Regions from separate parts of the Trinickia acidisoli genome, predicted to be linked through region 1. Evidence: predicted binding sites of a transcription regulator. Region 1 holds the regulator's gene; the other holds the start of a gene.

Region 1 (15,076 bases):
TGAGCAGCAGCGTGCCGCCGCGCAGGCTCTTGGCGTTGCCGAGCGACGAGACGGTAATGTCGATCGCCTCGCCCGGCCGCTCGAACGGCGGCAGCGTCGCCGTCACCATCACGGCGGCCACGTTCTTGAGCTGCATGTTCGACGCGGGGCTCGCGCCCGTCGATTGGCCGTTGTTCAGCGAGATGCCGAGGTTGGCCAGCATGTTCGTGAGCGTTTGCGTCGTGAACGGCGTTTGCGTCGTCTGGTCGCCCGTGCCGTCGAGGCCGACGACGAGGCCATAGCCGATCAGCGGGTTGTCGCGCACGCCCTGGATCTGCACGAGATCCTTCAGGCGCTCGGCATGCGCCGTACCGGCGCAGGCCAGCATGACGGGCACGCCGACGAGCACGAGTGCGCGGCGAACGGTATGAAGCGTGCGCAAGGCGCGCATGAACGAGGTCGTCATCGCGATCACCATGGCGCTATGTTGAGGAAGAAACGCTGGAGCCATCCCATCGTTTCCGCTTCGTTGATGTAACCCTTGGCCGAGTATTCGATGCGCGCGTCGGCCACCTGCGTCGAGAGCACCGTGTTCTCGCCCGACACCGTGTTCGGGTTGACCACGCCCGAGAAGCGCACGAACTCGTTGCCCTGGTTGATCAACATCTGCTTCTCGCCGCTCACGACGAGATTGCCGTTGGGCAACACGTTCGTGACCGTGACCGTGATCGTGCCGTTGAACGTGTTCGATGCGTTCGCGCCGCCGGAGCCGGCGAACGTGTTCGAGCCCGATGCGTTCAGATTGACGTGGTTGAACAGGCCCGAGAGAAAGCCCGCCGTCGGCACCGATGTCGCGGTGCTGCCGGCGCGGCCGGCGTTGGCCGCCGACGATTTCGTCGCGTTGATGTTTTCGGAGATGACGATCGTGAGGATGTCGCCGACGTTGCGCGGACGCTGGTCTTCGAACAGCGGATGGCCGGCGTAGCCGGGGTTGTAGATCGAGCCCGGCGGCTGCAGTTGCGGCGGCACCGGCGGCGTGGCCGTCATCGGCTGCTGCACGATCGGCTGGCGGTGCTCGATCTGCGCGCAACCGGCGAAAGTGCCCGTCAGCACCCCCGCGAGCGCACTCGCGAAGGTCAGCGTGGCTGCCGCGCGCAACCCGCGCACGCGAAAGGGAATTCGGCTCGTTTGCGACATCTTCGTCTACCGCCTGCTCGTCAAAGTCCTGCTTCCTACTCGCCTCAAACCGACATCTGGCTCAAGGTCTGCAACATTTGATCCGAAGTCTGGACCGCCTTGCTGTTGATTTCGTACGCGCGCTGCGTCTCGATCATGTTCACCAACTCTTGCACGACGTTCACGTTAGAAGCTTCGACGTAGCCCTGGTTCAGCGTGCCGGCACCGTTCAAGCCCGGCGTCGTCACGTTCGGCGCGCCCGAGGAGGTCGTCTCCGAAAGCAGGTTCTCGCCGTTCGATTGCAGACCGGCCGGGTTGATGAACGTGGCGAGCTGGAGCGTGCCGATCGTCTGGTTGTTGGTCGAATTGGGCAGCGTGATGCTGACCGTGCCGTCGCTGCCGATCGTCAGCGAGGTCGCGTTCTGCGGAATCGTGATCTGCGGCATGACCGGATAGCCGCTCGAGGTCACGAGCTGGCCCTGTGCGTTCGTCTCGAACGAGCCGTCGCGCGTGTAGGCCGTCGTGCCGTCGGGCATCTGCACTTGGAAGAAGCCGTTGCCGTTGATGGCGACGTCCTTCGAGTTGCCCGTTTGCGTCAGGTTGCCCTGCGTGTACAGCCGCTCGGTCGCCACTTGCTGCACGCCCGTGCCGACCTGCAGCCCGGAGGGCAGTTCGGTTTGCTGCGTGGAGTTCGCGCCGGGCTGGCGCAGCGTTTGATAGATGAGATCTTGGAACACCGCGCGCGAGCCCTTGAAGCCGTTCGTGCTCACGTTGGCGAGGTTGTTCGAGATGACATCCATCTGGTCCTGCTGCGCATTCATGCCGGTAGCGGCGATGTAAAGCGAGCGGTTCATGGTGAATCTCCTGGTAATGACAATCCGGTTCCGGCGAGGAACCGGTTAGCTGAACGTCAGTAGCTGGTTGGCCGACTGATCGTTCTGATCCGCCGTCTGCAGCAACTTCGTTTGCATCTGAAACTGGCGCGCGTTCGTGATCATCGAGACCATCGCCGCGACGGGGTTCACGTTGCTGCCTTCGAGCGCGCCCTGCACGACGTTGACGGTCGGATCGGCATCGGCCGGCTGGCCGTCGGCCGTCCGGAACAAACCGTCGTCGCCGCGCGTCATGGTGCTCGGGTCGGGATTGACGAGCTTGAGCTGGTCGAGCACGACGATTTGCGAGGGCGAATCGCCCGCGCCGAGCGCCGACACCGTGCCGTCCTTGCCGATCGTCACGCTCGCGCCGGGCGGCACCGAAATCGGGCCGCCGGTGCCGAGCACGGGCTGGTTCGTCGCCGTCACGAGCTGGCCGTTTTCATCGACGTGCAGATTGCCCGCGCGCGTGTAGGCTTCGTCGCCGTCCGCCGTTTGCACCGAGAGCCAGCCCGGACCTTGGATCGCGACGTCGAGCGGGTTGCCCGTCTGCGAAATCGGGCCCGGCGCGAAGTCCGATCCCGGCGTCGCGGTCAGTGCGAACGTGCGCGTCGTGTCGTTGTCGACCGTCGTGCCGTCGCCGAAACTCAGCGGCGCGTCGCGGAAGTTCGCGAGCTGCGCGCGAAAACCCGTCGTCGACGTATTCGCCAAGTTGTTGGCGACGACGGCCTGCTGCTCGAGCGCCTCGGAAGCGCCCGTCATCGCGGTGTAGATCAGTCGGTCCATGACTCGCCTTGTCTTGCGGTACGAAAAGCGCGCCGTGCGCTTACAGGTCGATCAGCGTTTCGTCGACGGTCTGCTGCGTCTTGATCGTCTGCGCGTTCGCCTGGTAGTTGCGCTGCGCCGTGATCAGATCGACGAGCTGGCTCGTCAAGTCGACGTTCGAATCTTCGACCGCGCCGCCCGTCAGCGTGCCGTGGTTCGTGCTGCCCGGCGCCGAAATTTGCGGCACGCCCGAGGCCTGCGTTTCCTCGTACTCGTTGCCGCCGAGGTCCTGCAGGCCGTTCGGGTCGTTGAAGTTCGCGAGCACGATCTGGCCGAGCGATTGCGTTTGGCCGTTCGAGTACGTGCCCGTGATCGTGCCGTTGGCGCCGATCGAGAAATTCGAGAGCTCGCCCGTGGCATAACCGTCTTGCTGCAGGTTGTTCACGCCGTCCGTGCCGCCGTATTGCGTCGAGCCCGTCAAGTTCAGCGTCAACGATTGCGGCGATCCGCTGCCGTCGGTGTTCGGCACCGTGAACGTGAGCTCGCCGGTGGCGGGCGACGTGGCCGGCGCGGTCGCCGCGGTCGAGGTCAGCGCACCGGACGAGCTGAAGCCGACCGAGCCGACCTGGCTGATCGTGCCGGTGGACGGGCCCGCGTAGACGTCCCACGAGTTCGCGGCCGTCTTCACGAAGTACATGTTGATCTGCTGCGACCCGCCGAGCGAGTCGTAGGTCTGGATCGACGTCGAGTAGTTGTACGTCGACGAGTTCGTCGACGAGAACGGCGTCACCGTCGGCACGCTGTCCTGCGAGTTCAGATTCAACTGCGCCGTGATGTTTTGCGTGGCAACCGGTGCGATGTTGGTCGTCGGGATTTGGATCGGCACCGTCTGCGCGGTGTTGATCACGCCGTTCGCGTTCGCCGCGTAGCCCATCAGTTCGAGCCCCGACGAATCCGTGATGTAGCCCTGGTTGTTGAGCTGGAATACGCCGTTGCGCGAGTAGGTCAGCGTGCCGTCGTTCGACATCTGGAAAAAGCCCGTGCCGTTGATCGCGACGTTCAGCGCCTGGCCCGTCGTCGTGAACGTGCCTTGCGTGAAGTCTTGCTGAACGCCCGCGAGCTGCGTGCCGATACCGATTTGGTTGTTGACCGACGTCGCGATCGTGTTCGCGTACAGGTCCGCGAACTGCGCCGTGCTTTGCTTGAAGCCGTCGGTGTTGGCATTCGCGATGTTGTTGCCGATCACGTCCAGATCGTTCGACGATGCGGACAAGCCGCTCAAGCCTTGTTGGTAGCCCATTTAAGTGGTCTCCCTGCGAATAAGTATCAAAGTTCGTTACATGATGGCGACAACACTGGTCGTACCGACCGTGCTGCCGTTGCTGAGCAAGAATCCCGTCGACCCGTCGCTTTGCTGGACGATGCTGTCCACTTGCGCGCCGGTCAGCGTCGTTTCGGATGTCGTCGCGCCGGTGCTGCTCGTGCCGACCGCGGAGATCGTGTAGGTGCCGTTGGCCAGCGTGTTGCCCGACGAGTCGGTGGGCGTCCAGCTCACCGGAACGGTGCCGGCCTGCTGCGCGCCGAGATCGATCGTGTTCACGATCTGGCCCGAGGAATTCTTGATCGTGACCTTCAGATCGGAGACGTTCGAGGCGACCGTCACCCCGAAGCCGGGCGAGGTGCCGCTCGAGACGGTCGCCGTCGAGCCCGCCACGAGGACGTTCTGGCCGATCAGCAGCGAGGATTGCGCGTTTTGGCCGGCCGAGAGCTGCGAGGCCAGCGAAGTCAGCGTCGTGTTCAACTGGCTGATGCCCGTCACCGTGTTGATCTGGGCGAGCTGCGCGGTCATTTGCGAGCTGTCCATCGGGTTGGTCGGGTCTTGGTTCTGCAACTGCGCCACGAGCAGTTGCAGGAAGGTCTGCTCCAAGCTCGTCGATGACGTCGCACTCGAGGACGATGAGCTCGAGGACGAGCTGCTACTCGACGAAGTGCCGTTGATCGTATCGAGCAACTGCGTCGAAACGGTGCCGCCGTTGCTGATGGTGGTATTGGATGACGTCACAAAGTTTCTCCTCAGGTGCCGATCGTCAAGGTTTTCAGCATCAGGTTCTTGGCGGTGTTCAGCGTCTCGACGTTGGCCTGGTACGAGCGCGAGGCCGAGATCATGTTCACCATTTCTTGCACCGGGTCGACGTTCGGCATCGTGACGTAGCCGTTCGAGTCCGCTGCGGGGTTGGTCGGGTCGTAAGTCGTCTTCATCGGTGTGGGGTCGTCGATGACGTTCGTCACCTCCACGCCGCCCACTTGCTGGCCGCTGGCCGTTTCCGCCCCGCCGATCGGCTTGACGCCGAACACGACCTGCTTGGCGCGGTACGGCTGACCGTCCGGGCCCGTCGTGCTGTCGGCGTTCGCGAGATTCGACGCGGTGACGTTGAGCCGCTCGGATTCGGCCGACAGCGCCGAGCCTGCAACGGTAAAAATGTTCATCAATGCCATGGCTTACGTGCCTCTTTCGATGGACGCTTGAACGATTCCTAAATAAAAGCGGTAGGCGCGCCTGCTCAGCCGCCCGACGTGATCGCCGAGAGCAGTTGCTTCATCTGCTGCGACACGGTGGTCATGCCTGATTCGTAATGCACGGTGTTGTCGGCAAATTGGACGCGTTCCGCGTCGAGATCGACGGTGTTGCCGTCGAGCGCCGGTTGTGTCGGAATCCGGTAGGCAAGCTTGCCGTAATCCTGGGTTTGGCCGCCGGTCGGAATGAGCTGAGCGTTGCCCGTCATGTGGCCGGGCTCCGTCGACGCCATCGTCATCCCGCTCGTCACGCCGGCCGGCTGGGCCAACGGCAACGCAGCCGCGCCCGAGCTGGCCATCGCGCTCGTACCCTGCGTCGCGCCGCTGCGCTGAAGCGCGGTGGCGAGCGACGAGCCGAAATCGACGTCGCGCGCCTTGTAGCCGGGCGTATCGGCGTTGGCGATGTTCGACGACAGCAACTCCTGCCGATAGGCGCGTACATCGAGCGCCTCACGGCCAAAGGCGAATTCGGCATCGAGTTTGTCCAGCATCGGTGTTTCTCCCGTTCTCAAGCGTCGGCCGCTTGTTGCCGCTTCTCGGCCTCACCCTGGTTCGGGACAAGGTGCGCCAAGAAGGCTTTTTTGCATGACGAGCATCTTAGGGTCGGCAAGCAAGAGCCAATCGGATGAATAACCGGGGAAGCCGCCCTCTATTCAACGTTTGCGCCCCTCGCGCGAGCCCTAGAATTCGATTCGTCGTCCGAATTGTTTCGATGGAGAAACCGATGTCCTTGTCCGCCGCTTCCGATCCCGCGCGCCGAGCAGCGCCGCGCGCCCTCGGCCGGCGGCATGCTCGCCTCGTGCGCGCAGCGGCCTGTGCGCTGGTCGCAGCCCTGTTGCCGCTCACGGCGGCCCAGGCGCAAAACACCGATACGAGCGCGAGCGGGCAGATCTATATCCCCGGCCCGGGCGAGGCCAAAGCCGTTAAGCCGAGCGGCGCGATGATTTCGATTCCCGGCCCCGGGCAAGCGCAAGCGAGTGCGTCCGCCGGCACGGCGACGAACGGCATGATCGTCATCCCGGGACCGGGCGAGGCGCGCGGCGCCGCGCCGGCCAACGTTCCCCCTATCGTCAGCGAGCCGCATCCGGCGATCGCGACGGCGGCAAGCCGCGTCATACCCGTCGTCGTGACGGCGCCGCAGCGCTCGATCCGCGCCGCGCAACCGATTGCGCCCGCCTCGGTCGGTGGGCCCACTCGCCCGACGGCGCCGGCGGCTGCAACCGCCGCGGCCTTGGCGCCCGCCTCCGACGCGCCGGCCGGCCAGGAAGACAGCGAGGCGATTCGCCACGCGGCCCTTGCCTATCTTCAGCAACAGACGATCGGCCTGCCCGGCAAGATCAGCATCACGGTTGCCCCGACCTTCCCGCGGGGCCTGGCCGCCTGCACGACGCTCGAGCCGTTCATGCCGACGGGCGCCCGGCTATGGGGCACCACGTCGGTCGGCGTGCGCTGCGCCGGCGCCAAGCCGTGGACGCTCTATCTGCGAGCCCGCATCGCGATCGATGCGACCTACTACCTCGCGGCGCGCCAGATCGAGCCCGGTACGGTCGTGACGGCGCAAGACCTGCTCGCGCGCGACGGCGACCTCTCGAATTTGCCGCGCGCGATCATTACCGATCCGTCGCAGGCGATCGGCTCGACGGCACTGGCCCGGATCAGCGCCGGCATGCCGCTGCGCCAGGATCTGCTCAAAAGCGCGAGCGCGGTCGCGATCGGCCAAACGGTGCGCGTCATCGCGCAAGGCCAAGGTTTCACGATTTCGTCCGAGGGCAGCGTCATGAACAACGCGGCGCCCGGACAAGAGGTTCGTGTCAGGCTAGCCGGGGGCCAGATCATCTCCGGCATCGTCCGAGATGCCGGAACGGTGCAGGTTCAGATGTGACCGGGCCGAGGCGGTCGAAACGGGCGAGACGACCGGTGCGTGGAGGCGCCGGACGATTCGGCCCCGAATCGCCGAATGAGGCTGGGCGGTGTTCTTCCCGATTGCGCTAAAGTTTCGGCGAGTGTCGCCGTTATCACACTCAAATCGAAATCGTTCGGGAAGCCATCGTGAAAGTCGATTCAACCTCCACTTCGAGCCTGACCTCGCCCAAGGGCGACGTGCAGGGTGCCCGGCAGGGCGGTCAAACCGCGGCGAGCACCGCGCAAACGAGCGCCAATGCCGCGTCGGCTCAGTCCACGGGCAGCGGCGACGCCAGCAACGTCAGCCTGTCCGGGCTGTCGTCGCAGTTGCGCTCGCTGGCTGCGTCGGGCGAAGCCGACATCGACGTCGCGCACGTTGCGTCGATCAAGCAAGCCATTGCCGACGGCACGCTGACGATGGATACGAGCAAGATTGCGGACGGCATTCTTTCGACCGCCCGCGATCTGTTGAAGAACCCGTCGACGGGCGGCTGAGGCAGCGCTCAAGCGCTTATCTCTCGCCTCGTCGGCTTCGTTGAGTGCGCGCCTGCGCGCCGGCTTATGTTTTGGCGGATGAGATGAGAGACGCCCTGCTTGCCACTGTGACCGAAGAACACGCTGCGCTCGAAGCGTTTGCGTCTTTGCTGATGTACGAGGAAAAGGCGCTTGCGGCCGTATCGCCGCTCGAGACGCTGCCCGGCATCGTCGAGAAGAAGACCGAGCTGACTGAAAAGCTCGCGTCGCTCGAAAAAACGCGCGACAGCCAACTGCGCCAGATGGGATTGCCTGTTGGCTGGAAGGGAATGGAGCTCGCGATCGCCGACGACGCTCGCCTTGCCAAGCAGTGGCAACTATTGCAGGCCGTCGTGCAACGCGCGCGCCGCTCGAACGCCACGAACGGCCTCATGATCCGTATCCGGATGAACTACAACCAGAACGCGCTCGCCATCCTGCGTGGCGGTGCCTCGCGTCATTCGGCCAGCGTCTACGGGCCGGATGGGCGGATGGCGACGGCTTGAAGTAGCACGGCCGCCGGTGAGGCGGCCGCAGCCCGCTGGCGTATCGGTTCTCGATACGCGCCTCGTGGCTCGGAGTCGGCGGGCAAGCCCTTCCGCGTCAAGCCGCGCGCTTGAACGCATGCACGTGCAATTGCTCTTTGCGCTGCTCGATCTGCCATAGATCGTACTCGGCCTGGTGTGCCAACCAGGACTCGGCGCGCTTTCCGAAAGCTAGTTCTAGGCGCACTGCCATCTCCGGGCTGATCGCAGCTCGGCCGTTGACGATCTCCGAAAGCGTCTTGCGCGACACCCCCAGCGCCTCGGCGGCGCGCGTGATCGAAAGCTCGAGCGGGTCGATCGCATAAGGCCCCACGCGCGCAGCCGGAACCGGTGTAGCGGCGGCCGCTTCGCGCCCCTTCCGGGGCAATATTCAGTCGACGCTGGCCCAAGCCATCTCGCGCAGCTTGGCTCGCAGCCTCGCAACCGCTTGGCTATGGAGCTGGCATACGCGCGATTCGCTCACTTCCATCACCGCGCCGATCTCGCGCAGGTTCATGCCGCGCTCGTAATACAGCGACATCAACAGCTTCTCGCGCTCGGGCAGCTTGTCGATCGCTTCGACGAGCGCCGCGCGCAGGCTGTCGTCGAGCAGTGCCGAGAGCGGGTCCGAGTGATCGACGCAGTAGCGGTCGAGGAACGGTTCGTCGTCGGCCGAGCGGTCGAAATCTTCGTAATAGATGAGCTGACTGCCGTGCAGATCCTGCAGCATCGACTGAAAGGCATCGAGCGGCATCTGCAGATGGTCGGCAACTTCGGTCTCGCTCGCGGACCGGCCGAGCCGCTGCTCGACCTGGTGCACGGCCGATTCGACCTCGCGCGACGTCTTGCGCAAGCTGCGCGGCAACCAATCGTTGTTGCGCAGTTCGTCGAGCATGGCGCCACGAATGCGTTGACTCGCGTAGGTTTCGAACTGCGCGCCCTGGTCTTCCTTGTAGCGGCTCGCCGCGTCGAGCAAACCGATCATCCCGGCCTGAATCAGGTCGTCGAGATCGACGCTCGCCGGCATCTTCGCCACGAGTTGCAAGCCAAGCCGGCGCACGAGCGGCGCGTACTGCGTCAATACATCCGTCTGGGACATTTTCCCTTGAGCGTTGTACATCGAGGGCCCCCTTCTCCTTGTCCCTAACGTTTCAAGCGTGTTGGCGCGCGGCCGCGCCGTCGGCGATCGCCGACGCCGGCAAGGCCGTGCGCACCGTAACCTCTGGCCGCGGCGAACACATCGCCGGGCGCATCGGCCAATACAACATCTCCGCGGCGACGTGCCGAAAGTCCCGCGCCGACGGCGCCGACGGGAACGCATCGACGACGCATCGCCCCAGTTCGAGCGATCGCTCCATCAGCGAATCGGCCGCTACGCATCCGGCGTCTTCGATCGACACCGTCAGATAGCGCGCGGCGACCTCGGCGAGGTTGTCGAACGCCGTCTGCGCGTCGGCCAAACTCGACACGTGATTCACGAGCACGCGGAACTGCGCGATCGCGTGCTCGAAGTGCAAGCGCTTCATGCAGGCGTACGCTTCCGTGATCGCGGCGGCCGCCACGCGCGTAACGATCAGCACGTCGTGCGCTTGCGCCCCGAGCGGCGAGAGCGCCCCCTGGCGGTCGAGCCGCGCATCGACGAGCACGACGTCGGCCGGCCCCGAGAGCAGCAGGCCAAGCTGCGCGGCGCTATAGCCGGCGCAGTTCTCGCGCGAGGCCGCGAGCACCGAAAACCCCAATTCGTGGCGCGAGCAGGCTTGATCGAGCGCGATCTCGCCGTTCATCAACGCGCGCAGCGAGCCGGCGCCGTGCAAGCCGCCCAGCATGGCCGAGACGGAATTCGCGCCGAGGCGCTCGTCGATGACGAGCACGTCCTTGCCGAGCGTGGCCAATGCCGCCGCCAAATTCACGACCGTCGACGTGCGGCCGACACCCATCGGGCCGCCCGTGACCGCCACCACGCGCGACCCGCTCTTCGCGAGCAGCCGGCGCAGCCCTTCCGCCTGATCGGTGACTTGCTTACCCAAAGCGAACCTCATGCAGTTCGGCGCTCGAGCGGCTCGAGAGCGCCGAGAGCAATGCGGGAATCTCGTCGTCGTGCGGGACGAACGGCGAACCGTCGCGCGGAATGCAGAACGCACTCTTGATCAGGAATTTCTTCGTCGCGACGTACAGGTTCTCGGGCACCTTCTGTCCCGTCGAGATGTAATGAACCGGCAGCTTGTAGCGGATGACCGTATCGAGCACGCCGCCGAGGTTCGTCGCCTCGTCGAGCTTGGTGAGGATGCAGCCGGCCAGCTCGGGCTGTCCTGGGGCGCTGCGATAAGCCTGCACGACTTCGTTGAGCGTATCGCCGTGACTCGTCGCGTTCAGCAGCAGCAGCCGTTGAACCGGCAGACCCGCGCCGCAGAGCATCGCGATTTGGTCGGACACCGTGCGGTCGCGCTGACTCATGCCGATCGTGTCGATGAGGACGATGTGCTTGTTGCGCAGCTCGGTGAGCGCGAGCTGCAGATCGGCCACGTCCTTCACGGCGTGGACCGACACGCCGAGGATCTTGCCGAAGATGCGCAACTGCTCGTGGCCGCCGATCCGGTAGCTGTCGGTCGTCAAGAGCGCGACCTTGCTCGCGCCGAAACGCATCACGCAGCGCGCGGCAAGCTTGGCCGTCGTCGTCGTCTTGCCGACGCCGGTCGGGCCCATCAGCGCGAACACGCCGCCGCGCTCCATCAGCGCGTCTTCGTTCTCGAGCACGGGCAGATTCGAGGCGAGTACTTGGTTCACCCAGTCCATTCCCGCGTCGAGGTTTTCGACTGCGGGCATGTGGTCGACGACCATCCGCACGAGCTGCGCCGAGAAGCCGGCCGAGAACAGCGCTTTCGTCACTTCGCCGTTCACGGGGCTGCGCCGCTGGCGATCGCCCCACGTCAGGCCGGCGAACTGCTCTTCCATCATGCCGCGCATCGACGACAGTTCATGCATCACCGTCTGATTGACGATCTCTTCCACGCGCGCACGGACCGCTTCGGCCATCGCTTCGGCGTCTTGTTCGCCAAAACCTTCGAAGGCCGGCTTCACACGCGGCACGGCACGGCGCGCCGCGACACGCGCGGCTTCGTGTGCCCAGTCGGGGATCTGCGCAGTATCGAGCTCCTCGGCCGACAGGACGCGGCCCGGTGAGCCCAGCCCCTTGGCAGCCGCGGCGGCGGGCGTCATCGCGTGGGAACGCGAGGCATGCGCCGCGCGCTCGTTTTGCGCGGCGATGCGGCGGCCATGGTCGATCAGCCAGGGATTCGTTTCGGCCATCGTGCGCGACGCTTCCGTCTCGCCCGCGCTCGCGCCGTTGGCATTGAACGCAGCGACGGAAGCGGCGGCATTGGCCGACGCGCTTGGCGCGGCCGCACGCGCGGCGAAGCCGGGGCGGTCGGTCACGCGCGGCGAAGCGATCGCAGCGGCGTCGGGCAAGGCCGGCCGGCGCTCGTCGGACGTCTTCGAGCCCGCTTCGGGGCTCGCACCGAATACGGCCGAGAACACGTCGGGCATGCCGTTCGCGTACGGGTTGGACGGCATGGCGCCCGACGGCTGCGACGCACCCGCAGCTAACGCATACGGATTGGCCGTCGGCGCGGGCAGGCCTTGGTAAGCGCCTTGGGAGCCTGTCTCGCCTGCATCGGGCGCGATGTGCGCGAAATCCGTGTCCGCGAGCGCGACGATCTCCACGCTGCCGTCGTCGTTGGTCCGGTTCGACAGCACGACCGCGTCCGCACCCAGGGCCTCGCGCACGAGACGCAGCGCGTCGCGACTCGTCGCGCCGATGAATTTACGAATGTTCAAGCTTGACCCCCGATGAGGTTAACGACTTTGATCGTGCGGGTCTCGGGCACTTCGGCATACGAGAGCACTTTCAATTGAGGCAGGCTGCGGCGCAGGAACCGTGCGAGCATCGCGCGAAGCGCGTGTTGCACGAGCAGCACCGGAGGCAGCCCGGTATTTTGTTGACGCGTGATCGCCCTTTGCGTCGCCGTCAGCAGCGTGTGCGCGAGGCCGGGCTCGAGGCCGGGGTTCGCGCTCGTCGCGAGCGCCTGCGACAGCACGCGCTCGAGGTTCGAATCGAGTCCCATCACTTGCATTTCGCCGTTGCCCGGATACCACTGCTGCGTGATCGCGCGGCCCAGGGACAAGCGCACGCAGGCGGTCAGATCGTGCGCATCGGTCAGTTTGGCCGCGTGCTCGGAGAGCGATTCGAGGATCGTGCGCATGTCGCGAATCGGCACGCCTTCCTCGAGCAGGCTTTGCAACACCTTTTGCAGCGTCGTGAGCGACAGCGTCTTGGGCACGAGGTCTTCGATGAGCGAGGGGGCGTCCTTGCCGGTGCGCGTGATGAGCGACTGCACTTCCGCGCGACCGAGCAGTTCGGCGGCATGCTGCACGACGAGGTGATTCAGGTGCGTGGCAACCACCGTGCTCGCATCGACGACGGTGTAGCCGTACACCTGCGCCTGCTCGCGCAAGTTCGTGTCGATCCAGATCGCCGGCAGGCCGAAGGCCGGATCTTGCGTCGGCTGCCCCGGCAGCGCGGCCGTGACCTGCCCCGGATTGATCGCGAGCCACTGGCCCGGATAGGCCTCGCCCACGCCCACTTCGACGCCCTTGAGCGCGATGCGGTAGCCGTTCGGACGCAGTTCCAGGTTGTCGCGGATGTGGATGACGGGCGGCAAGAAGCCGATTTCCTGTGCGAACTTCTTGCGGATGCTCTTGATGCGCTTGAGCAATTCGCCGTCGGCGTTCTTGTCGACGAGCGGGATCAAGCGGTACCCCACTTCGAGACCGAGCGTATCGATGAGCGTGACGTCGTCCCAGCTCGCTTCGTTGTTTTCGACGGGGGTCATCGCCGTCGGCGCGACGTCGACGAGCGAGGCGCCGGTCTTGGCGGCTTCGGCGCGCTTTTTCAGCGTGCGGCCGAGCTGGATCGCGCCGCCGCCGAGCAGCAAGAATGCGAAGTGCGGCATGTTCGGGATCAGGCCGAGCATCGTGATGATCGTGCCCGTGATCATCAGCACACGCGGGTTCGTGAAGAGCTGACTCGTGAGCTGCGTGCCGATGTCTTCGTCGGTGGCGACGCGCGAGACGATCACGCCGGCCGCCGTCGAGATGACGAGCGACGGAATCTGCGCGACGAGCCCGTCGCCGATCGTCAGCAGCGTGTAGGTCTTGCCGGCGGCGGCGAAATCCATGTTGTGCTGCACGACGCCGACGATGAGCCCGCCGACGACGTTGACGACCATGATGATGAGGCCCGCGATCGCATCGCCGCGCACGAATTTCGACGCGCCGTCCATCGCGCCGTAGAACTCGGCTTCCTGCGCGACGGACAGGCGGCGCTTGCGCGCACCGTCTTCGTTGATGAGGCCCGCGTTCAGGTCGGCATCGATCGCCATCTGCTTGCCCGGCATCGCGTCGAGCGTGAAGCGCGCGGCCACTTCGGCGATCCGTCCCGCGCCCTTCGTGATCACCATGAAGTTGATGACCATCAGGATCACGAACACGACGATGCCGACGGCGAAGTTGCCGCCCACGAGGAAGTGTCCGAACGATTCGATGACCTGACCTGCCGCGCCCGGGCCCGTATGGCCTTCGAGCAGCACGACGCGCGTCGAGGCCACGTTCAGCGACAAGCGCAGCAACGTCGAGAACAGCAGCACCGCCGGGAACGCCGCGAAATCGAGCGGCTTTTGCGTGTACATGCTCACGAGGAGCACCATCACGGACAGCGCGATGTTGAACGTGAACAGCAGATCGAGCAGGAACGGCGGCAACGGCAGAATCATCATGCCGAGGATCATGCAGATCAGGATCGGACCTGCGAGGGCACGCAGATTCGTGCCGGCCAGCACCTGACTCTTGCCGAAAAGGCTTCCGACGCGCGCGTTCATGCCGAGGCTCCTTCATTTGCGTCGCCGAGCGTCTCTTCGGCTTCTTCGCGTTCGTCGGCCTCGGAAATCGGGTCTTTCTTATCCAATTCGGCGGGCACTTCGAGTTCGGTCGGCGCGGCGGGAACATCGCCGCCTTCCACGCGGAACTTGCGCAGTTGATAGACCCAAGCGAGCACTTCGGCCACCGCGTTGTAGAGCGAGCCCGGAATTTCGCGGTTCAGTTCGACGTTGTGATACAGGGCGCGTGCGAGCGGCGGCGCTTCGAGCACCGCCACGTTGTGTTCGGCCGCGATTTCGCGAATGCGGGCGGCCACGAGGTTCACGCCCTTGGCCACGACCTTGGGCGCGCGCATTTCGCCATCCGAGTACTGCAACGCAACCGCGTAGTGCGTCGGGTTCGTCACGACGACGTCGGCCTTGGGCACCGCGGCCATCATGCGGCGGCGCGCAATGGCGCGCTGCTGCTGGCGGATCTTGCTCTTCACGCGTGGGTCGCCTTCGTTTTCGCGGTGTTCGCGCTTCACTTCTTCCTTCGTCATGCGCAGCTTCTTGTGGTACTGCCAAATTTGATAGGGAACGTCGAGCGCGGCGATCACGAACATGCCGGCCACGGTCGTCGCGCAGCAGACGGCAACGAGCGACAAGCCATGTCCGAGCGCGGTCCGCAGGGGCTCGGCGGCGAGCCCGAGGATCTCGGCCTTGCGGTGCCATACGCCGGCCACGCCGATGGTGCCGACGACGAGCGTCTTCGCAAGCGACATCCCGAGCTGGATCGGGCCGTTGATCGAGAACATGCGGCCGATCCCCGCGGCGGGGTTCAAGCGCTCCAAGTTGAACT
Region 2 (15,076 bases), on a different contig from region 1:
GGCAATCGTGCCCCAGATCAGCGATGTGCGGGCAAGGCCATCCCACTTCGAGCGGTCATCCGGTGCAAGCGCGGCGGCCCGTTGGAACAGCGTGCGCGCCTCGTCTTGCCGGCCTTCGCGCAAACGCACGAGCCCTAGGCCGCCGACGGCCTCGGCATCGCTCGCACGCGCCTTGGCCGCGCGCGTGAGCAGCGCGTCCGCCGCGGGGAGGTCGCCCCGCGCAAGCGCGCGCAGCCCCTGGTGCTGGGCAATGTAATTGGGATCGCGCTCGAGTTTCAGTTGCGCTTGCCGCTGCGCATCGAGCGTTGCCGCGCGATCCTTGAATTCGGTATCGTTGGGCTCGAGCGCCAAGTATGCGTGTACGGCATCGAGATAAGCGAGATCGACCCCGGCCGATTGCAGCACGGCGCGCCATGCGTTCATGGCATCGGTGTGATCGACATCCTCGCGATCGGCCAACGACCACGCGAGCCGATTCGCTTCGGCCCTCGTCGCGCTATGTTCGTTGAGCAACGCGACGAGCGCCAACGCGGCTGCCGTGTCGCTCGGAGCGCTCGCCACACGCTCGCGCAGCGCGGCTACGGCTTGCGCATACCCTGTCGGCGTGTCCGCCAGAATCCGGTAGTACTCGGCGCCAAGCGCGCCGGGTGGAGCGCCGTGCGGGAACAAGACGCGCATCCGCTGCACCGCCTCCTCGCTTTGTCCGCTGCGCGCGAGCAAGCGAATCGCCGCAAGCTCCCCGCGCCCGCTCGTGGCCGACCGGTATTCGTCTTCGAGTTGCAGCGTCGTCGCGGCGTTGGGCTGCTTCGCCTTCAATTGAGCAAGCACCGCAGCCGCGGCTCGCGCCCGGCCGAGGCGCAAGTCGATGCGCACCGCTTCACTGAGCAGCACGGGATCGCCGGGCGCGATCAGCAGCGCTTTTTGCACGGCTTCCAACGCCAAGTCGTCGCGATGCTTGGCTGCCCACAGACGCGCGGTCGCAAGCAAGCGCGCCTCCGGGGTCATCGGCTGCACGGTGGCCGGCGCATGGCCGGCGCCCAACGCGTTCGCCGCCTCGGCCGCGGCGGTCCAGGCAAGCGCCGTGAGGATCGCACATCGAACGAGGGCCGCGGCGCCGCGACGCGCGTGGCGCCTCATCGCGCCACGCCCGAGCACGCCGACCTCCATCGAACCTCGAGGTTACCGTCGGCATCGAAGCGGTATAGCCCCTCGCGCCACCCGAGACCGAACAACGTCAGCACGCTCGAGTAATACCCTGGCGGCTCATGCGCATCGAGCGCCTGCACGCGAGCGACCTGCGCATCCGCAGCAGCGGATTGTCCCAGCGCCGCGAGAAACGGCACCGCGGCGGCGGAAAAGCCCGCGTTACCGGCCTGCTTGGTCTCCCCGGTCGTCGTATCGATCGACTCGTAGGGTGCGCCATGCTGCGCAATGTAATCGGCAAACGGCTTGAGGCGCGCGAGCAGCTTCTTCGTATCGGCCGAAGCCGGATCCAGCATACCCGCCCACAGATAGACGCGGATCGCATCGTAACTGCCCCGCCCCTTGGTGTCGCTATCGGGCAAAAATCCCTTATCGGTCTGATAGCGCGCCCAATCGGGGGCGAAGCCTTGCGGAGCGGTACCGAGCACGACAGCCGACGCCGACGCCGTCAACCGTTTCCAGCGCGCATCGTCGGGCAATTGCTCGGCAAGCCCGCGCAGCACTTGCAGCGGCATATAGCTCGGATTGACTCGCCATTCGTCCGGATTCGGATGAAACCCCACCGGACCCGGCAGCAACGTCAATCCAATCTCGGGCAGCGTGGCGGTTTCCTGCTCGACGATATGTCGGGCCAACACCGCGCCGCGCGCCGTATAGCTGCGCTCGTGCCAAAGCTCGCCAGCCTGAAGCAGCGTGTAAGCGATCCAAAGATCCGCGTCCGATGCCGCATTGGCATCGAGCACATGCCAACTACCGTCCTTGGCACGCCCCCAAAGCCAAGCGGGCAAGTGGCTCGTGAGGTCGCCGGCCGCGAGATTGTTTTCGGTCCAGCGCAGGACCTCGTCGAACGTTGCACGATCGTTCGCCACGAGGGCGAAGAACAGCGCGTACGCCTGCCCTTCCGAAACGGTACGCTCGTCGGCCGAGCCGACGTCGATCACGCGTCCGTCCGCGGACAGAAAGCCTTGTTTGAATTGCTGCCAGCCTGACCATGCGGGCGCGCATGCGCCAGCCGCCGACGCACCGGCGGCGCTGGCGGCCGTCGGCCCGACGGCCCAAGCCGAACCCGCGACGAAACCCGCGGCCATACCGCTAAGCACCCAACGCATTGCCGTCCCGAGCGCTTCCCGATGAGCGGTGCACGCCATCCGTCAGATCCCCCGGCGCCGCGCCGACAGCTCTTGCAACGCGGTGAACGCTCCGATGGCGAGCAGCAACCCGCCAAGCGCGCCGAGCAGGCCGAGCAACACGGGATGGCGGATGGCACGTCCCCATATCTGCGCATACCACGGCACGTAGCCGACGACATAGGTTTCGCCGACGCGCATGCTTTCGATGCGAGCGCCACGCACGAGCGCGACGTCGCCTTGCAGTTGCGCGACGCGGTCGGGCTTTTCGAGCACGTCGAGCAAATCGGTCAGCCGCGCCGGCGACGTGCCGGTCATGGCGACGACGCTGCGCCCCTTGCTGCCCGGCACCTCGAACCCGAGCAACGCGGCGATCGGACCGCTCTCATCGAGCCGAGCACTGCCTTCAGGCACTTGCACGCCGTCGCGCCAATACTCTTTGACCGAAAAAACGGTACGCGTGACATGGCCGCTCGCGTCCGCTCCGATCGAGAGCGGCAGCACGGGGCGCCATGCGGGCGGCAGTACCGACGACGCGCTGTCGCCGATCAAGAGCAAATCTTTGTTGTGCTCGTGCTGCGCTTGCCCGGCGCGCAGCACTTGAACGCGCAGCGAAGGGAAGCCCGTCCATTGCCCCATGTGGCCGAGTACCGTCAACAGCGCATCGAGGTCTTGCGGTGCGGGCTGGTCGGGCACGACCACCGCCGTCTCCGACAAGTCGGCATAGCGCGTGAACGGAAAACCGCTATTGGCGAAGTATGCGAGATTCGGCATCCGCGCGTAGTGCACGAAATGCGAGAAGTCGATCGTCGAATCGGGATCGACGTCCGCATGGACCGGGTTTTGCGCAACGCCTTGGCATAGCCCCGTCTTTTGCGAGTCCAGATCGAATTTCAGTTGAAGCTGGTTCGCACTGCCGACGCGAAAAGCCGGGATGTCGAGCAGATCGGCCGTGCGAGCGTCGGCACCGCCGAGCAACGGCAACTGCATCCGCCCCTTCCCGTCCTCGTCTTTTGCCGGCGGCAGCCGCAGCGACTTCACGAGCAAATCGTTGATCGAGATCGACAGCGCAGAGTTGTTTTGGATGGTCGGCGCGGTGTAGCGATATTTCAAGTCGAGCGGCACGCCTTGCCCGCTCCATGAATAAAGATCGGCGGGCACGCGCAGATTGAGTCGGATCGCGTCGGGCCGGCTGCCGGAGACTTGCAGTTGCTTGGGATCGTCCACGAGTTGTTTGAACGGGATCGCCCGCCCGATCGGCAGCCAGCGCGGCGCATCGTAGGGCTTGCGCTGCGGCCCGATGTCGACATGCTCGACCCTGGCTTGAGCCCCCGACAGCGCCGCCTTGCCGAGCACGAGCGCATCCGCGGCTTGCTTGACTTCGTCGTCGGTGCGACCCGTGACGATCAACAGTTTCTTATCGGGCGCGGCTGGGTTGTCCGCCATGATCAGCATGGGCCCGTCGATGACCGGCAACGTCAGGCCGGCGGGCAGTTGCGCGCGCGTGCCGACGACCACGGCATGCGCGTCCGTCGGCAGTGCTGTCGTCACGGAGAAGCGAGCTTGGCGGTAATCCGCGAGTTCGCCGAACCAAGAGGCCAGAATGCCGGCGCTTTCAAGCGTCTCGTTATCCGGCGAGGCAGGCAGCACGAACGGCAGTCGCAGTTGCTGCGGATCACGCCGGTCGAAGAACGGTGCGGGCAGCAAGCTCAAGTCGTCGGGGAGTTTGAGCGGCACCGTATCGAGCAGCACTTCGCTCGTCGGACTGATGTCGGCCCAGAGGGCGGAGTTCTCCGGGTCCTCGCAATGATCGAGCGTGTAGTGCGCGATCAATTCGACGTTGACCTGGTTGAAGTCGGTCAAAAAGCGCGGATCGAGCGGGATGTCACGCGTGAGCAACTGGCCCGCGTGCTCGCTGTCGAACGGCACCGTTGCCACCGCTTCGCCATTGATCGACACCTTCAGGTGAGAGAGCGGAAAGACGAGCGCCGGCGAATAGGTGTAACGCAGCCGCAACGTTGCCGCGGTCACGACGTGATCGAGCCTCACTCCGACATTGACGGTGCGCGTGTCGTCCGGACCGCGCAGATGAAGCGGCTCGTAAGCGCCGAGCGTTGCGAACGTAAACACGGCCGATGACGCGCCTGTCGGCGCGCGTGCTGCCGGTATTGCCGCGGGTATTGTCGTCGTCGGCGTTACCTCGGCGCTCTGCTGCGCTGCCAAAGATGAAGGGGTAAACAGCCAGCCGGCTAACGCTGCCGAGCAAACGCAAGTCGATAGAGCTAGTTTCATTGAGGGTCCGGTTGATGCCGAACGATGGTGCGCCGAATAGCAGTGTTGCTATAGGGAGTACAGCTTCCTGCGCCGCTGCTCACCCGCCCGCGGTAGCAAGATCCACAGCGATTTCGGCCCGTTCTTATACATCGTTTATATAGCTGGAACTTTGACGTACGACAAATGATTTGATCGCGTACTGCTTCGACCTCGATCGAGTCGATCCCGCCTCCCTGTTTGGAGACAGTATGCCGACGCCCACCCGCGGCCGGTAGTACCGCGGGGAAACGCCGCCAATGCCACCACCAACGCCGCCACCATTGGCGCACGAGCTTGCCCCGGCTCGCCGCGCCGTCGCTGCGCGAAAACAGGCAAGCATATCAGAAAAGTATGACAAACTTCCCATACTTTTTCGCAACCCGGCATCCTCTTCGCAGGACCGGCCAATAGGTAAGACTCGAGGTACGACTCGATGGGCCGCCCCACCAATTCCGCATCCGCTTCGCATACCGCTACGTCGCCGCGCAAAAGGACGGGTGCCCTGCGCGCGTTGTTCGCGCTCAAGCACTCGTACGACGGGCTGCGCACCACCTTCCGCTCGGAAAGCGCCTTTCGCCAGGAAACCGCGCTGGCGGTATTGCTCGTTCCCAGCGCGCTGCTGCTGCCGGTCACCCCCGTCGAACGCATCATGCTGATCGGCTCCGTGCTGCTGGTTCTACTCGTCGAACTATTGAACTCGGCGATCGAGGCAGTCGTCGATCGCATCTCGCTCGATCGCCATGAACTCTCGCGCCGCGCCAAGGATTGCGGCAGCGCGGCCGTGTTGATCGCACTCGTCATCTGCGCGATGACGTGGGCAACACTGCTCTGGCCGCTCGCGCAGCAATGGTTGCGCCCGCACCATTAGCCCACGACATCGGGGATTGCCCGACCGGTAGGGTTGGCAATTTTTACGCGACCCCGACAATAGTCTTTCTAAATTCTTTCCGCAATACGGAATCGTTGTTTTTCAGCCATTTCTACGGGCAAACCCCTGATTAAATCAGGTCAGTTTTTCCTGTTACAAGAACATGAAAAAATTGCCGAAAACCCTAAGTGTGCTTTTTTCCTACATTTTATTAGGAAGGGATTGATTTCGGTAAAAGCGGTTCTTAGAATGCCCTCAGTGATGTTACAAGTTGTAACTAGCTGTATCAGATTCCGCACCGAGGACGCGCAAACGATGTCGTCCCCGCGAGCGAAAAAATTACACGGTATAAAATACCGGGCTGGGTCAACGGGGCTTCGGAAACGTGAAAAATGGACCGCAGCAGCGAAACGCTGGACTCTATCCGCGAAATTAATTTGTCGTACATCATGCTGGCGCAGCGCATGCTGCGCGAGGACAAGGCCATCGGCATGTTCCGGCTCGGCCTGTCGTCGGAGCTAGCCGACTTGCTGGCGGGGCTTTCGCTCGCGCAAAGCGTCAAGCTCGCCTCGTCCGACCAGCTCTTGTGCTTCTTCCGCTTCAACGATCACGCGATGCTCTCGGCTTTGACGCAAACGGCGAAGAACGCCGACGTCTCCGCCACGCACACCGCGATCCTGCTCGCGAGCCAACCCGCCGAGCAGTTCGCGTAAATCGAGGGAGCGGCGCCATGGTTCAGAAGAAGAGCCTCACGGAAGATGCGCAAGAAGTGTTTCGCGCGATCGCGCTGATCGAACTCGGGGCGCGCATGCAGGTGCTCGAGAGCGAGTTGGGGCTCTCGCGCGATCGCATGATTCGTCTCTACCGCGAGATCAAGGGTGTATCGCCGCCGAAAGGCATGCTGCCGTTCTCGGCCGACTGGTACATGACGTGGCTCGCGAACATTCACGCGTCGCTGTTCTACAACACCTACGTCTTTCTCAAGCATGAAGCCGGGTGCTCGCACCTCGACGCTTTGACGAAGGGCTACCGCCTCTACCTCGAGCATTGCAAGCATAGCGACGCGGAGCCGGTGCTCGACTTGACGCGCGCCTGGACCCTCGTGCGTTTCTTCGATGCCAACATCCTGCAACTGACGCCGTGCTGCCGCTGCAGCGGCAAGTTCGTCGCGCACAAGCACGATCTTCAGAGCAACGTCGTCTGCGGCGCCTGCCAGCCGCCGTCGCGCGCGGGCAAGACCAAACGCGCCAGCGCCGCCAAGCATGCCCTCGCGGCCGCATCGCTCGAAGCCGCACGCGCGGCCTGACCGTATCGTCCTTCCCTTCATGGTCTGCGCTTGCCGCGTGACGTGTTCCGATTTCGCCACGCGGCTGCGCACTCCCGCTCGATCGCCGGTTGATAATGGCCGCCTTTGCGCCGTCGATCGATAGCGCGACGATTGAATCATGGGAGGAGCGAATGGACCGTTTGACCGGCATGGGGCTGTTCGTGGCGGCCGTCGACGAAGGCAGTCTTGCGGCCGCGGCACGCCGCTTCGGCTTCTCGGCCGCGATGACGGGCAAATACGTTGCGGCACTCGAGGCACAGGTCGGCGCGCGCTTGTTACAGCGCACTACTCGCCGCCTCGCCCTCACCGACATCGGGCACGGCTACTACCTTCGATGCAAGTCCATCCTGGAGGCATTCGACGACGCGAACCGTGAAGCCGGCGCCGCGCACAGCGCCGTCCGCGGCGTGCTGCGCGTGGCCGCGCCCGTTACATTCGGCGCCATGCATCTCGGCGGCGTCGTGGCCCGCTTCATGAGCGATCATCCCGAGGTCAACGTCGAGGTCGTGCTCGGCGATCGCTACGTCGACTTGCTCGATGCCGGCGTGGACGTCGCATTGCGCATCGGCAAACTGACCGACCCCGCGCTCGTCACGCGCCGGCTCGCTCCATGCCGGATGATGCTGTGCGCCGCACCCGCCTTCCTGCAACGCCACGGCGTGCCACGCAGCCCCGCCGCGCTCGAGCAAGTCGATCGCCTAGCCTTCAGCGACGCCGTCTCCTGCGGCGATTGGACACTGTTCGACACGAAGGGGCGCCCCCATACGATCGACGGCCCGTGCCGGCTCGTTTCAAACAACATGCAGATGCTCACCCGCGCGGCGTTGGCCGGCAGCGGCATCGCCTATGGGCCGTCGTTCGCATTCGGCGATTATGTCGCGCGCGGCGAGCTCGTGGCGCTGCTGCCTCGTTACCGCACGGCCGAACTCGATATCCAAGCCGTCTATCCCAGCGCCCGCCACATTCCGTTGCGCGTGCGTCGCTTCGTCGATTGCCTGGCCGACGCTTTCGGCGACGATCCGCCATGGGATCATCGCAGGCAATCGCAGCGCCGACGCCCTAAAGCATCGGATTAAGCGTTTCGTTACGTAAGCCGCCGACTCAGGATATTCCCTAAGATCGCGGCTTCGATTGCTGCGCCGCACTATTCCCCGTGTCCTATTATCGACGGCCGCTTGCGCTGAATAGACAAGCTCGTCTTTACCGCATTGCACTCGATCGGTGTGCTTGACTCTTCGTCACGTCGCTGCTGTACTAAATCCAGGCAGTTGATTTAATCGAGCAGCCGATGCCACGTGCTGCCAATTCGTTGTCAATCCACCCGGAGGAGAGCGTTCGATGAAGACCCGTCCCTATATGACTGCCGTCCGGCATACGCTGATCGTCGCGACCGCGGCTTCGGCTTTGTGTGCCGGCGCGGCGTTCGCCGACCAACCGATCGTGGGCCTCATCACGAAGACGGACACCAACCCGTTCTTCGTGAAGATGAAGGAAGGCGCGCAAGCCGCGGCGACAAAAGACGGCGCCAAGCTGCTGACGGCTGCCGGCAGGTTCGACGGAGACAATTCATCGCAGGTGACGGCACTCGAGAACATGACGACAGCGGGCGCCAAAGCGATCTTGATCACGCCGAGCGATACGAAAGCGATCGTGCCGTCGATCAAGAAAGCACGCGCGGCCGGCGTCATGGTGATCGCGCTCGATACGCCGACCGATCCGCAAAGCGCCACCGACGCCCTCTTCGCGACCAACAACTTCGAAGCCGGCAAACTGATCGGCGCATACGCCAAGAAGGCGCTCGGCAACAAACCCGCGAAGATCGCGACGCTCGATCTCGCGCCCGGCATCTCGGTCGGCATCCTGCGGCATAACGGCTTCCTCGAAGGGTTCGGCATCAAGCAGGGCGACCCGAGCATCGTCTGCAGCCAAGACACGCGCGGCGACCAATCGAAGGGGCAGGCAGCGATGGAGAACTGCCTGCAAAAGGCGCCCGACATCAACGTCGTCTATACGATCAACGAGCCCGCGGCGGCCGGCGCCTATCGCGCGCTGCAGACAGCGGGCAAAGCCAAGAACGTGTTGATCGTGTCGATCGACGGCGGCTGCGAAGGCGTGCGCGACGTCAAAGCCGGCGAGATCGCGGCCACCGCGCAACAGTATCCGCTCAAGATGGCCGCACTCGGCGTCGATGCCGGCGTCGAATACGCGAAGACGGGCAAAAAGGTGAGCGGCTACAAAGATACGGGCGTCACGCTGATCACCGACAAGCCGATGCCCGGTGTCGATAGCAAAGATACGGCCTTCGGCCTGCAAAACTGCTGGGGCCAGTAACGGCGATCGGCGCGGCGCTGTCGCCGCGCCGGCTCTGTTAGTCATTCCGACCGTAGGAGAAGACGCATCATGACGACTCAATCCGCCGGGCCGCTAGCGCCGGCCCCCGTCCCTCACTCGCGCGCTCTGCGCATGCCGAGCATTGCCGAGGCCGGTCCGTTGATCGCCCTCGTCGCCGCGTGCGCCTTCTTCATGTCGCAAAGCCATCGCTTCCTGTCGTTTCAGAATCTCTCGCTGATCCTGCAGCAAACGATCGTGGTCGCCGTCATCGCGATCGGACAAACGCTCATCGTCCTGACCGCCGGCATCGATCTGTCGTGCGGGATGGTGATGGCATTCGGCTCGATCATCATGACGAAGTTCGCCGTCGTGCTGGGCGTGCCGCCGATTCTTGCCATCTTTTGCGGTATCGGTGCGAGCGCATTGTTCGGACTCCTAAATGGTGTGCTCGTCACGCGCGTGAAGCTGCCTTCGTTCATCGTCACGCTCGGTACGCTGAACATCGCCTTCGCGTTGACGCAGCTCTATTCGAACGCAGAAACGGTATCGAACCTGCCCGACGCGATCATGTTCTTCGGCAACACGTTCCGGCTCGGGCCGGCTGAAGTGACCTATGGCACCGTCCTCGCGCTGCTTTTGTATTTCGTTACTTGGTTCGTACTCCGCAACACCGTCCCCGGCCGGCATTTGTACGCACTCGGCAACAACCCCGAGGCGGCGCGCCTCATGGGGCTCTCGTCTGACAAGATCCTGCTCACCGTCTACTCGCTGTCCGGCGCGATCTACGGCATCGCGGCGCTGCTGCTCGTCTCGCGCACGGGCGTCGGCGATCCGCAGGCAGGTCAAACCGACAACCTCGACAGCATCACGGCGGTCGTGCTTGGCGGCACGAGCCTGTTCGGCGGACGCGGATCGGTCGTCGGCACGCTGCTCGGCGCGCTGATCGTCGGGGTATTCCGCAACGGGCTGACGCTGATCGGCGTGTCGTCCGTCTATCAAGTGCTGATCACCGGCATTCTCGTGATTCTCGCGGTGGCCGCCGACAAACTATCGCACCGCCGCAGCTAACGCGCGGTTCATTGCCCCCTGCTCATACGCATTCGCATACGCATACGCATACGCATACGCATTCGCCAAGGAAACGTCATGTCGACCTCATCAAGCTCTCGCTCGACGACGCCCGTGCTCCAAGCGCGCGGCCTCGTGAAGCGCTACGGACAAGTGACCGCGCTCGACGGCTGTGATTTCGAAGTCATGCCCGGCGAGATTCTCGCCGTGATCGGCGACAACGGCGCCGGCAAGTCCTCACTGATCAAAGCGCTTTCGGGCGCCACCGTCCCCGACGAGGGCGAGTTGCTGCTCGATGGCGTGCCCGTGAAGTTTCGCAGCCCGCTCGATGCGCGCGAGAAAGGCATCGAAACCGTTTATCAAGAATTGGCCGTCGCACCCGCGATGACGATCGCAGAGAACCTGTTTCTCGGACGCGAACGACGTTTGCCGGGCTGGCGCGGCGCGTTGCTGAAGATGATCGACAAGCGGCGCATGCTCGAAGAAGCGACCTCGCACATGAAGGATCTGCAGATCGGCATTCGCTCGATGCGGCAACCGGTCGAGACGCTGTCGGGTGGGCAGCGCCAAGGCGTTGCCGTGGCGCGTAGCGCGGCATTCGCTCGGCACGTAGTCATCCTCGACGAGCCCACGGCCGCGCTCGGCGTCAAGGAAGGCAACATGGTGCTCGAACTGATTCGACGCGTGCGCGATCGTGGCCTACCCGTCATCCTCATCAGCCACAACATGCCGCATGTGTTCGAAATCGCCGATCGCATTCATATTCAGCGGCTCGGGCGACGCGCGGCGCTCGTCGATACGAAGGACATTCATATGTCCGACGCCGTCGCGATCATGACGGGTGCGAAGCAGGCCGACGTCCGGGCCATCGCATGACGGCTTGCGCGCGGCGTTGCGTGACGCTTCGCGCAATGCTTCATCAGGCGGATGCCGACGCATGAGGATCTTTTGAAATGAACGAGCGAACGCAACCGCACGCCGCGAGAACGGTCGGCTCGAACCAAGTCGGCATGCGGCAGTTCAACGAGCGCATCGTGCTGCAAGCGGTTCGCTTGCATGGGCCATTGCCGAAAGCCGACGTCGCGCGGCTGACGCGGCTCAGCATGCAAAGCGTGTCGATGATCGTCGATCGGCTCATCGACGACGGCTTGCTCGCCAAGCAAGCGCGGGTGCGCGGGCGCATCGGGCAACCGTCGGTGCCGATCGCGCTGCGGCCCGAAGGCGCGTACACGATCGGCATCAAGGTCGGGCGCCGCAGTCTCGACGTGCTGGCGATGGATTTCACGGGGCATGTCTGCACGCGCGACGTGCTCGACTACGCGTACCCCGATCCCGATCTGCTGTTTCCCGCGTTGGAGAGCAAGATCGCGCGTGTGACCGATTCGCTCGGCGCCAACGCCGGCAAGGTCGTTGGAGTCGGTGTGGCCGCGCCGCTTTGGCTCGGCGGCTGGCGCGACTTTCTGGGTGCGCCGCCGGCTGCGCTCGAAGCGTGGAATGCGATCGATATTCGAACGCGGATCGCCGCGATGACGGGCTTGCCCGTCGAGTTCGCGAAAGACACGACGGCCGCTTGCGCCGCCGAACTCGTCATGGGCCAAGGGCGCGGCATTCGTTCGTTCCTGTATTTGTTCGTCGGCACGTTCATCGGCGGCGGCTTGGTCATCGACGGACGCTTGCACGGCGGGCCACATGGGAATGCCGGCGCGGTCGGCTCCATGCCCCTCTCGCTCGGCAACGGACATGCGCCGCGGCAACTGCTGCATACAGCGTCGGGGTTCGTGCTCGAGCAGCGGTTCGTCGCGGCAGGCGCGCCGACGGCCGCCGCACACGATCATCGCGCGCTCGGCGCAGACCTGTGGGCCATCACGGAACGGTGGCTCGACGAAGCCTGCCCGGCGATCGCGATGACGATCGCCACTTCCACGGCATTGCTCGATTTGGAGGCCGTCGTCATCGACGGCGAGATCGATCGGCAACTCGTGCGCGAAATCATTCGTCGCACGCAGGGCGCGCTCGATCGCATCGAGTGGGAAGGGATGGTCAGGCCGCAGTTGATCGAAGGGACGATCGGTGCCGATGCGCGAGCGATGGGCGGCGCGATTTTGCCGCTTTACGCGCATTTCGCGCCGATGCATGAGTTGTTTCTGAAGGATTAGGCGTCCGACGTTCTTGGGCTCGCATCGCACTATGTGAGCCACCGTCACGCTATCGGACACCTCCTCTCGGTCCTGCGTTGCATGCCCAAGCCGTCGGGACTAGGGTATCGGGACGACAACGTACTGCACGTTTCACGCGCGAGGAATCTCGCGAGATGCGCGCGGCCGAAGGGGCGCGCACGCTCATCGACCCGCGGACCGTTCCGATATGCCCAACGCCAGCTACTCCAATCAGGTGCCCAAGTATCAGCGGCGCATGACGCAGCGGCCCATGACAGCCAACAAGGCAAAGCCGGGCGAAGCGGCACATGAATTGCAACACCGCGCCAACGTCACGAATTTGAGCTACGCCAAACCGAAGCCGTCGAAGGTTCGGGGGCCGCTGCCTCCCGCGGGGCAGCGTAATACGCGGATGGCGAAGGCGCTTTTATATGGGATGGCGCTCAACTATTTCGTCGGTGTCAGCGCCGCGGTGAACACCCCGCTGTTTCCTCTGGTCTCGGAATCGGACGAGGCGCCCCGATCGAGAGCCAGGCAAACGGACGACGCTACGCCGACGGGCGAAGGACACGCAGCGGACGCCTCGGTCGCGGCCCCTCGCGGGCCGCTGTCATCGGTCTTGAATATGGGAGGCGCCCCGTCCGCTCCTCTCGCGTCGGAATCCGGCGTGGAGTCTCAATCGACGGCGGAACTAAAAAGCAGTCCCGATCCAATACGAGTTCCGCGTAGCGCTGATCTTCACGATGGCCACGCTCATCACCACAACCGCCGTCGCGGCGACGACCACCGGGATCCGGAGGAACCGCATCCCCGCCGTCGCGGCAACGCGCACCACCATCATCATCCCCCGACCTATGACGCCGCGGGCTATCCGATTCGTCATGGTTTGCAAAATGCCACCAACTACCCAGCCGAGCGGTTGAGCGAATACATGCAGGACTTAATCAACGCAGTGGAGTCTTTCGAATCGGCAATCACACCGGCATTGCGGAAATTGGGATTCGAGCCTGACGAGCTGCTGCCGGTTGGCACCGTTCATCTCGGTCAATTAGATGTTGCGGGCGGTATGCAGAACAGGATGATGACGGCGGTTGAGATCGCCGAACACTTTACGACAACGGAAAGACACGGGCTTGATATTTTAGGGCAATCGGAAAGGGCCAATAAATTGATAAAACAACTCAAAGGAAAGAAAAAGCATAAACCCAAAAATTTCTTCGAAAGAGAAGCGCTCAATCCGCTCAAGCATAAATTCAACAAAATAGGTAGAAAAACCATTCTCGAAAGACTTGCTGCATTCGGAATCAATGACGACGACACAGCAACCCTGAAACGCGTCTACGCCCGGGGGCGTGTTAATGCCAATATTGGAGCATTACAGGATCGTGTTACCGGAGATCTCGGGAGCATAATAGAAGTAGAAAAGAACGGAGAAATTCAGCGTTTTGCCGTCGTACCCCATAACCCAGATTTGATAGTTCGTATCTCCGCCAACCATGAACAGTGGCAACGATGGATGAAGGAAACAGGAAAAACATTATTTTTCAAAAATCCTGGCACCCTGCCGGCTCACGTACACTTCTTCATCGATAAAGTGGAAAGAGACAAGCACGATCGTCGAAACCCCAGCGCCTTTTATGCTGTCGAAGACATACTCAAACCAATTGTCGAAAATACAGTACAGCACATGTCCAACCTCGTAACCAATGAAACGCCATTCGAGGAAGCCATGCATACGATCGTGGGTCTTTACATCCCATACTACGACTTCGGGAGAGCTACTCTGCAAGGAGACTTTAAGAGCGCATATCTTTTCTTAGGCTTCGAACTCATTCCTTATGGAGCCGAAGGAGCGAAATTGCTCGTCAAAGCGAGCTTCAGGGGAGCACGCCTCGGCAGCGCAAGCAGAACGATAGTCGACGATGTGATCCCCGAAGCTTACGGCAAGATGAAAGATGTGAATGGCATGGGAATCTTGAACAAGGGCGTCAAGCCAGCCGGGCGAATGGCGGTCGATAGAGAAGATGAACTCAACTCGAACACATAGCGCGCCCCGTCTTGCTCATCTTCTTGGCTGCGCTTGCTCGACACTCAACGCTCCACAAGAGCCCCGTTCCATCGGCTATCGCGAGCTATTCGCCTCGCCCGCGTCCTGCTGCGCGCGGGAATTCATGCACTTGATGGTGCAAATCACTCATCAGATGCCACGATATAACGCAGCACCTCCTCAGTCCGCCCGCCCGACACGAGCTGTTCCGCCGTCTTGTACGCGAATTCCGAGAGCGGTTCGTTGCGATACCAAAACAATGCTTGCTTCACACAGCCGTGCACATCGGTGGCCGCGCGAATCACGCGCAACGCCTCGCGCAGAAAGCGCTGCACGCTCTCGGATGCAGGCGTGCGGCTCAGCGTATTGCGATGCACGCCGGCCTGCCTGGCCAGCGTTTGCATGTCGATGTGCAGCGCTTCCGAGAAACGCCGTGCCGAAACGATCGGTGCGGCGAAAGCAGGATCATGCAGCGAACTCATGAATTGCTCGAAGCTTGCGCGTTGCTCGAAGCTTGCGCGTTGCAGGATGTCATCCACGGCGACCGTCGAATTCATCTCTTCTACCTCTCATCCTTCGTGCGCGCACCGCGCACAGGCAGAGCATTGATCGCACGCGCGCATACGCGTCGCATGC

What was found. The regulator FliA, encoded in region 1, starts transcription of late flagellar genes. The targets are predictions, from matches to a motif close to CTAAAGTTTNNNNNNNNNNNGCCGNTA.
Positions count from the first base shown of each region.
Region 2: bcsB (cellulose biosynthesis cyclic di-GMP-binding regulatory protein BcsB) is a predicted target of FliA. The motif match lies at 4,734-4,760, and genes of this name have one in related genera.

Region 1 is NZ_JAFLRG010000001.1:152,769-167,844, reverse strand. It holds gene J3485_RS00785 (flagellar basal body P-ring protein FlgI) at 1-445, opposite strand, end outside; gene flgH (flagellar basal body L-ring protein FlgH) at 451-1,176, opposite strand; gene flgG (flagellar basal-body rod protein FlgG) at 1,221-2,009, opposite strand; gene flgF (flagellar basal-body rod protein FlgF) at 2,055-2,813, opposite strand; gene flgE (flagellar hook protein FlgE) at 2,854-4,092, opposite strand; gene J3485_RS00760 (flagellar hook assembly protein FlgD) at 4,129-4,854, opposite strand; gene flgC (flagellar basal body rod protein FlgC) at 4,866-5,288, opposite strand; gene flgB (flagellar basal body rod protein FlgB) at 5,354-5,857, opposite strand; gene flgA (flagellar basal body P-ring formation chaperone FlgA) at 6,079-7,248, shown strand; gene flgM (flagellar biosynthesis anti-sigma factor FlgM) at 7,416-7,763, shown strand; gene J3485_RS00735 (flagella synthesis protein FlgN) at 7,847-8,287, shown strand; gene J3485_RS00730 (HigA family addiction module antitoxin) at 8,385-8,693, opposite strand; gene J3485_RS00725 (RNA polymerase sigma factor FliA) at 8,697-9,425, opposite strand; gene J3485_RS00720 (MinD/ParA family ATP-binding protein) at 9,457-10,332, opposite strand; gene flhF (flagellar biosynthesis GTPase FlhF) at 10,325-12,139, opposite strand; gene flhA (flagellar biosynthesis protein FlhA) at 12,136-14,238, opposite strand; gene flhB (flagellar biosynthesis protein FlhB) at 14,235-15,076, opposite strand, start outside.
Region 2 is NZ_JAFLRG010000002.1:708,909-723,984, reverse strand. It holds gene J3485_RS21785 (cellulose synthase subunit BcsC-related outer membrane protein) at 1-1,167, opposite strand, end outside; gene bcsZ (cellulose synthase complex periplasmic endoglucanase BcsZ) at 1,134-2,351, opposite strand; gene bcsB (cellulose biosynthesis cyclic di-GMP-binding regulatory protein BcsB) at 2,355-4,622, opposite strand; gene J3485_RS21770 (diacylglycerol kinase) at 5,077-5,511, shown strand; gene flhD (flagellar transcriptional regulator FlhD) at 5,904-6,224, shown strand; gene flhC (flagellar transcriptional regulator FlhC) at 6,242-6,817, shown strand; gene J3485_RS21755 (LysR family transcriptional regulator) at 6,970-7,914, shown strand; gene J3485_RS21750 (sugar ABC transporter substrate-binding protein) at 8,177-9,169, shown strand; gene J3485_RS21745 (ABC transporter permease) at 9,302-10,237, shown strand; gene J3485_RS21740 (ATP-binding cassette domain-containing protein) at 10,316-11,113, shown strand; gene J3485_RS21735 (ROK family transcriptional regulator) at 11,191-12,393, shown strand; gene J3485_RS21730 (hypothetical protein) at 12,665-14,440, shown strand; gene J3485_RS21725 (DUF2384 domain-containing protein) at 14,584-14,997, opposite strand.